2 regions of the Staphylococcus sp. M0911 genome follow, and region 2 is predicted to be linked to the other one. Evidence: predicted binding sites of a transcription regulator. Region 2 holds the regulator's gene; the other holds the start of a gene.
The links. Region 2 encodes CtsR, which represses protease genes until heat stress. Its sites were predicted from a motif close to ATGGTCAATAAAGGTCAAACA; they were not measured.
Positions count from the first base shown of each region.

Region 1: the regulator CtsR is predicted to act here: its motif matches at 2,502-2,522, upstream of clpB (ATP-dependent chaperone ClpB).

Region 1 is NZ_CP022881.1:1,827,262-1,831,715, reverse strand. Features, by position in the region: gene ssp1_RS08800 (acyltransferase family protein) at 389-2,191, shown strand; gene clpB (ATP-dependent chaperone ClpB) at 2,577-4,454, shown strand, end outside.
Region 2 is NZ_CP022881.1:2,217,831-2,222,284, reverse strand. Features, by position in the region: gene pdxT (pyridoxal 5'-phosphate synthase glutaminase subunit PdxT) at 1-480, shown strand, start outside; gene ssp1_RS10810 (NupC/NupG family nucleoside CNT transporter) at 537-1,751, opposite strand; gene ssp1_RS10805 (CtsR family transcriptional regulator) at 1,907-2,368, shown strand; gene ssp1_RS10800 (UvrB/UvrC motif-containing protein) at 2,389-2,946, shown strand; gene ssp1_RS10795 (protein arginine kinase) at 2,939-3,943, shown strand; gene ssp1_RS10790 (ATP-dependent Clp protease ATP-binding subunit) at 3,959-4,454, shown strand, end outside.

The DNA of each region.
Region 1 (4,454 bases), 390 kb from region 2:
TATAAGTCATACTCTGACGGATTATTCCTAAATATAAAAAAATTCTTTGGAAAATTATCAGAAAAACAAATCGTCAATAAAAATATAGTATTCATTTAGTATTTAAATTGAATTTATATTACGGTTGTATTACAATATTTAAGACTGATTGTAACTAGAACACAATAAATTTAAGTTGTGAATAAATTGTCAGTAGAGTAACCTTAGTCCAACTCTACAGACTATTAAAGTTAATCTGTTTTGAAAATGATGATTTAGACATTTTATAAGACATACATATCTCTTTTAACTTAAGACTCGAATGACATTGATGTATTGATTAATCATATTAATTAGTAAGATGTCTTAAACGAAATTCGAAATGATTCTATGGGGAAGAAAGTGAAATATGGAAAAAGAATATAAAAGAACTAAAACTAGGGGTAAGCGATTAAGATATATGCCTGGTTTGGATGGATTAAGAGCGATAGCCGTTATCGGTATTATCATTTACCATCTAAACAAGCAATGGTTGACAGGCGGCTTTTTGGGCGTTGACACATTTTTTGTTATTTCAGGTTATCTAATAACAAGTTTATTATTAAAAGAGTATGAAGAAACTGGCATTATTAATTTAAAGAATTTCTGGTTACGTCGTTTAAAACGACTGGTACCAGCAGTATTAGCGTTACTTTTAGTAGTAGGAATAGCAACTTTACTATTCAAATCTGAAGATATAGTTAGAGTGAAACATGATATTATAGCAGCTATATTCTATGTTTCAAATTGGTGGTATATAGCTAAAGATGTCAACTACTTTGAACAGTTCTCGTTTATGCCATTAAAACATCTATGGTCGTTAGCGATAGAGGAACAATTTTATTTATTTTTCCCTGTTGTTTTAATTACACTATTGCTAACTATAAAGAAATATCGAAATATTACATTGATTTTTTGGATTATTTCATTATTATCACTCATGTTAATGATTGTGATTTCACAACCTCATCTTAATCATTCAAGAGTGTATTTTGGAACTGATACGAGACTCCAAACATTATTATTAGGTGTGATTTTAGCTTTCTTATGGCCGCCATTTAAACTTAAAGCCGAACCACCTAAAGTTTTACAACGAGCAATTGATGGCGTGGGATTCATTGGACTGGCCTTTTTGATCTTGCTGTTCTTTACAGTTCAAGATGAAAGCGACTGGATATATGATGGCGGTTTTTATATTATTTCTACTATGACTTTGTTGATTATAGCAAGTGTTGTTCATCCATCTACACTAGTATCAAAGTTATTAGGCAATCCATTGTTTGTTTATATCGGTAAACGTTCATATAGTTTATATTTATGGCATTTCCCTATTATAAGTTTTGTACATAGTCATTTTATTGCTGGTCAAATTCCGTTTTATGTTTACATTGTGGATATTATTTTAACAGTGTTATGCGCTGAAGCTTCATATAGATATATCGAAACACCATTTAGAAAAGAAGGTTTAAAGGCATTCACATTGAAACGTAAATACAAACCTGCGCTTATAAGAACAATTGCAATTATAATATGCATCATTCCGTTTGCATTTATTATGGGTGGTGCCTTTGATGGTTTAGGTAAAGATAAAATCGATCAAAAATCCAATTCATTCAATACTGATTTAGAAGATAAATATTTAATAAGAATGATTCCAATAGATAAAATTGGCCAAAAAAGTAATAGAGATACAGATGTTTATACTGATATTAGTCCATTGCTAATCGGAGATTCGGTAATGGTAGATATAGGTGAAAACTTTAAAGATAGAGTACCTAAAGCTAAAATTGATGGTAAGGTTGGTCGTAACTTATACCAAGCAATTCCACTAGTTGAAGCCAATTATAAACAATACAATAAAAAATCAGACCAAGTTATTTTAGAATTAGGTACTAATGGAGATTTTAATAAAAAGCAACTTGATGATTTAATTAATAAATTTGGAGATGCGCAAGTATATTTAGTCAATACCAGAGTGCCAAGAGGTTATGAGGATCATGTCAATAAACTTATGGCAGATGCAGCTAATGAAAAAAGTAATGTAACATTAATCGATTGGTACAAAAGGTCAGAAGGACATACAGAGTACTTTGCGCCAGATGGCATACATTTAGAACATAGTGGTGTAGAAGCCTTAACAGATGAAATTTTAAGTAAGATTAAAAAGAAATAATCATCCAACAAATTAATAAATCAAACTAATCATACGTGTATGATTTTACTAAAATATATTGAATGGTGAATAAATTCATAATAAAAACCCGAGATACTAGATATCTCGGGTTATTTTGTATCATTTAACAAAACCGTTTGATGCGGTTAAATGAAGTTATTAATACTTTGTTTGTTGTTTGAATTATTGGGAAATAGAATAATAAAAGGTTTGATTCATCACATTTGATATTAAAAATAAACCTAAAAAATATTACAAAAAACAAGCTTAAGTTGTTGATAATTTATTAGAAGGGGACTATAATGTAGTTAAGGTCAAAGAAAGTCAAAGTCAAATCGAAAATTTTTACCTTTGACCGACTCTAAAATGATAGAGGTGAATACAATTGGATATCAATAAAATGACATATGCTATACAAGGTTCATTACAAAGAGCCATTGAGTATAGTAAAGAATTTGAATTACAAAATATCGAAATTGAAGCAATTTTAAAAGCGACATTAAATGAAAATGAAAGTTTAATTAAGAGTGTTCTAGAACGTGCAAATATTGATGTAGAAGAACTAGAAAAAGCTTATGATAATAAATTAAAAGCTTATCCAACTGTACAAGGAGATAATGTACAGTATGGTCAATATATAAGTGCAAAAGCGAATGAATTGATGAATAAATCTGAAACATATATGAACGAATATGATGATGAATTTATTTCAATGGAGCATGTGCTTCGTGCAGCGATGGATATTGATCAAACTACACAAAACTTTATAGGTAATAAAACTGAAGTGGTTAAAGAAATAATAAATAAAATAAGAGGGGGAAATCATGTGACTAGTCAGAACCCAGAAGTAAATTATGAAGCATTAGAAAAATATGGACGTGACTTAGTAGAAGAAGTACGTCAAGGTAAAATGGATCCGGTCATTGGCCGTGATGAAGAAATTCGTAATACAATACGTATATTAAGTCGTAAAACAAAAAATAATCCTGTATTGATTGGTGAACCAGGTGTTGGTAAAACGGCGATTGTTGAAGGATTAGCACAACGTATTGTTAAAAAGGACGTACCTGAATCATTATTAGATAAAACCATTTTCGAACTTGATTTAAGTGCATTAGTTGCAGGTGCTAAATTTAGAGGTGAATTCGAAGAGCGCTTAAAAGCAGTACTTAAAGAAGTTAAGGAATCTGATGGTAGAATTATATTATTTATAGATGAAATTCATATGTTAGTAGGCGCTGGTAAAACGGATGGTGCAATGGATGCAGGAAATATGTTAAAACCAATGTTAGCACGTGGTGAATTACATTGTATTGGTGCTACAACATTAAATGAATATAGAGAATATATTGAAAAAGATTCAGCTTTAGAACGTCGTTTCCAAAAAGTGGGTGTCAGTGAACCAGATGTAGAAGACACAATATCCATTCTACGTGGTTTAAAAGAACGCTATGAAGTGTATCATGGTGTACGTATTCAAGACCGTGCATTAGTTGCAGCAGCAGAACTTTCCGACAGATATATTACTGATAGATTCTTACCAGATAAGGCTATTGACTTGGTTGACCAAGCATGTGCAACGATTCGTACGGAAATGGGATCAAATCCGACTGAATTAGACCAAGTGAACCGACGTGTAATGCAATTAGAAATTGAAGAAAGTGCATTGAAAAATGAATCTGACAATGCTAGTAAACAACGTTTAGAAGAACTTCAAGAAGAACTTTCAAATGAAAAAGAAAAACAAGCGTCATTACAATCACGTGTAGAACAAGAAAAAGAAAAAATTGCGAAACTACAAGAAAAACGAGCAGAATTAGATGAAAGTAGAAAAGCATTAGAAGATGCACAAACTAATAATAATCTTGAAAAAGCAGCAGAATTACAATATGGTAAAATACCTCAATTAGAAAAAGAATTAAAAGAATTAGAAGATGTTTTCCAAGATGAACAAGGCGAAGATAATGATAGAATGATTCGTGAAATTGTATCTGATGAAGAAATTGGTGATATCGTTAGTCAATGGACTGGTATACCAGTTTCTAAATTAGTTGAAACAGAAAGAGAAAAATTACTTCACTTAGGTGACATTCTTCATAAACGTGTGGTTGGACAAGATAAAGCTGTAGACTTAGTATCAGACGCAGTTGTACGTGCAAGAGCAGGTATTAAAGATCCGAATAGACCTATCGGTAGTTTCCTATTCTTAGGACCTACAGGTGTAGGTAAAACAGAATTAGCTAAATCATTAGCAGCATCACTA
Region 2 (4,454 bases):
ATCGCAATTAAAAAAGTAGAACAATTAGATGATATCGATGGTTTAATCTTACCTGGTGGTGAATCAACAACATTAAGAAGGTTAATGGATTTATATGGTTTTAAAGAAAAGCTTCAGCAATCAGATTTACCTATGTTTGGTACTTGTGCTGGTTTAATCGTACTAGCTAGTGATGTTGAAGGTGAGGAAGGCTATTTAAATAAATTGGATATTACAGTTCAACGTAATTCATTTGGTAGACAAGTAGATAGCTTTGAATCAGAATTAGACATTAAAGGTATCGCTACGGATATAGAAGGTGTTTTTATTAGAGCACCTCATATTGCGAAAGTAGCTGACCATGTTGAAATATTAAGTGAAATTGGCGATAAAATCGTTGCTGTTAAGCAAGATAAATATTTAGGGGTATCATTCCATCCTGAATTAACAGATGATTATCGTGTAACGGACTATTTTATTAACCATATGATTCAAAAATAAAAATAAGGCAATGTATGATTGAGTTTAAATACCCAATCATACATTGCCTTTGTTCATTAAATGAAGAATCCAGCAATTGCTGCTGAAATAAATGATACTAATGTCGCACCGAATAATAATTTTAATCCGAATCTTGCAACAACGTCACCTTTTTTATCATTTAATGATTTAATAGCACCAGAAATAATACCAATAGAGCTAAAGTTAGCAAATGATACTAAGAATACTGAAGTAACACCTTTAGCATGTTCTGAAATGCCATTTAACTTACCTAATGCCTGCATTGCAACGAATTCATTTGATAGTAATTTAGTTGCCATAACAGAACCTGATTGAACCGCATCGTTCCATGGTACACCTGCTAAGAATGCAAATGGAGCAAAAACAAATCCAATTAAAGTTTGGAAATCCCATTTGATTGCACCACCTGAAAGTAAACTGAAAGCACCGCTTACTAAACCATTAAGTAACGCGATGATTGCGATGTATCCAATTAACATCGCGCCTACGATGACTGCCACTTTAAATCCATCTAAAATATACTCCCCAAGCATTTCAAAGAAAGATTGATTTTTAGTTTCACTTTCGGCAACTAATAATTTATCATCTTCTTCATTAACTTTATAAGGATTAATAATTGAAGCGATAATGAAACCACCAAATAAGTTTAATACAACGGCTGTTACGACGTATTTCGGTTCAATTAATGTGAAATAAGCACCAATAATTGAAGCAGATACAGTAGACATTGCAGATGCAGTTAATGTATACAAACGTTGTTTAGGTATATAAGGAAGTTGTTGTTTTAAAGAAATAAATACTTCAGATTGACCTAAAATTGCTGCTGCTACTGCATTGTATGATTCCAAACGTCCCATACCATTGATTTTTGAAATCAGGAAACCTAACACATTAATTATAAATGGTAAAATTTTAGTGTATTGTAAGATACCGATTAATGCTGAAATAAATACAATTGGTAATAAAACGTTAAAGAAAAATGGTGGATTTTTAGGATCTACATATTTAAAACCACCGAAAACGAAGTTAACGCCTTCTGCTGCTTTAGATAGTAAATAACCAAAACCATTAGCAATACCACCAATGACTGTAATACCAATATTTGTTTTTAATAAAATGAAGGCGAAAATTAATTGAATTACTAATAATAATCCAACATATTGCCAACGAATATTCTTTCTATCTGAACTAAATAAGTACGCGAGTGCTAAAAAGAAAATAATTCCAATAATCCCTATGAGAATGTGCATGTTTTTTCATTCCTTTAATTTATTCTATTGTCTATCATACAATAAAAAATAAGCGCTAACATCATAAAATTTAAAAATTTAAAATCAAATTAATTGAAAATGGTCAAAGTTGGTCATATAATATAGTCAAAGAAGGTCAAAAAGAGGTGATAATCATGCATAATATGTCCGACATCATAGAACAGTACATTAAACATTTATTTGAAGAAACCAATGAAGATGTGGTGGAAATTCAAAGAGCAAATATTGCTCAACGTTTTGACTGCGTCCCTTCTCAATTAAACTATGTGATTAAAACGAGATTTACAAATGAGCATGGTTACGAAATAGAAAGTAAACGTGGTGGTGGTGGTTACATCCGAATCACGAAAATTGAAAACAAAGATGAAACAGGTTATATTAATCATTTACTTCAATTAATAGGTCCTTCAATATCCCAACAACAAGCACTTTATTTAATAGATGGCTTGTTAGATAAAGGACTTGTAAATGAAAGAGAAGCAAAAATGATTATTGCTGCTATTGATCGAGAAACGTTAAAAATGGATATTGTATCTCGAGATATTATTAGAGCAAATATTCTTAAAAGAATTTTACCTGTCATAAATTACTACTAGAAGAATTGAGGTGTTGCTTTTTGCTTTGTGAAAATTGCCATTTAAATGAAGCTGAAGTTAAATTAACAGTTAAAAGTAAAGATGGTGTGCAAGAAAAATGGGTATGTAGTACTTGTGCGAAAGGTGATAACCCATGGACGCACCAAGAGCAATCATCCTATCATCATCAAGATGATATAGAAGAAGCATTTGTTGTAAAGCAAATATTACAACATTTAGCGACTAAACATGGTATTAATTTTCAAGAAATGGCATTTCAGGAAGAAAAAAGATGTCCAACTTGTCATATGACGTTAAAAGACATCGCACATGTAGGCAAATTTGGTTGTTCCAATTGCTATGCAACATTCAAGGATGACATCTTAGACATAGTAAGACGTGTGCAAGGCGGTCAGTATGAACATGTTGGAAAAGTGCCTCAATCTTCTTATCATAAGCTTGCGCTTAAAAAGAAAATCGAAGAGAAGAAACAATTTTTACAACAATTAATAGATGAACAAGATTTTGAACAGGCAGCCATTGTTCGAGACGAAATTAAATCGCTACGTGATGAGAGCGAGGTGCAACAGGATGAGTGACTTAGAACCTAACATTAGTGAGTGGATGAAAACGACTAAAGAAGCACCAGTGGTCATTTCTTCAAGAATTCGCTTAGCAAGAAATCTTGAAAATCATGTTCATCCACTCATGTTTCCGACAGAACAAGATGGATTTAGAGTAATAAATGAAGTACAAGATGCATTACCCAACATGACTTTGAAAAGACTAGACATGATGGACCAACAAAATAAAATGAAATTAGTAGCTAAACATTTAGTGAGTCCAGAGTTGATTAAACAACCTGCATCGGCCGTTCTATTAAATGATGATGAATCAATCAGTGTCATGATTAATGAAGAAGATCATATTAGAATTCAAGCGCTAGGTACAGATTTATCTCTAGAAAGATTGTATAAAGAAGCGTCGACGTTAGATGATGAAATCGATCAACAACTCGATATCAGTTATGATGAACATCTAGGTTATTTAACAACATGTCCTACTAATATAGGAACTGGTATGAGAGCAAGTGTGATGTTGCATTTGCCAGGTCTTTCTATCATGAAAAGAATGTCAGGTATAGCACAAACAATCAATCGATTTGGTTTTACCATTCGAGGAATATACGGTGAAGGGTCACAAGTTTATGGCCACATTTACCAGGTTTCAAACCAATTAACATTGGGGAAAACAGAAGAAGAAATCATAGAGAATTTAACAGAAGTAATCAATCAAATTATAAATGAAGAACTTCAAATTCGATCAAGATTAGATAAACATAAACATTTAGAAACGTTAGATAGAGTTTATCGTTCATTAGGAATACTGCAAAATAGCAGGCTTATCACTATGGAAGAAGCATCTTATCGATTGAGTGAAGTTAAATTAGGCATAGATTTAAATTATATCAAACTAGATAATTTTAAATTCAATGAACTGATGGTAGGAATTCAAACACCATTTTTATTTGATGAAGAGGATGAAACACCAGTCAATGAAAAGAGAGCGAATGTTTTAAGAGAACATATAAAATAGGAGGTAACAAATCATATGCTATTTGGTAGATTAACTGAACGTGCACAAAGAGTATTGGCTCATGCACAAGAAGAAGCAATTCGATTGAACCATTCAAATATTGGAACAGAACATCTTTTATTAGGTCTAATGAAAGAACCTGAAGGTATCGCAGCAAAAGTATTAGAAAGTTTTAATATTACAGAGGATAAAGTTATTGAAGAAGTTGAGAAACTAATTGGTCATGGTCAAGCACCTATGGCAACATTACACTATACACCTAGAGCTAAAAAAGTGATTGAATTATCAATGGATGAAGCACGTAAGCTACATCATAACTTTGTTGGAACAGAACATATTTTACTTGGCTTAATCCGTGAAAATGAAGGTGTAGCAGCACGTGTATTTGCTAACCTTGATTTAAATATCACAAAGGCACGTGCACAAGTGGTTAAAGCATTAGGAAGTCCAGAAATGAGTAATAAAAACGCTCAAGCAAATAAATCTAATAACACACCTACATTAGATGGTT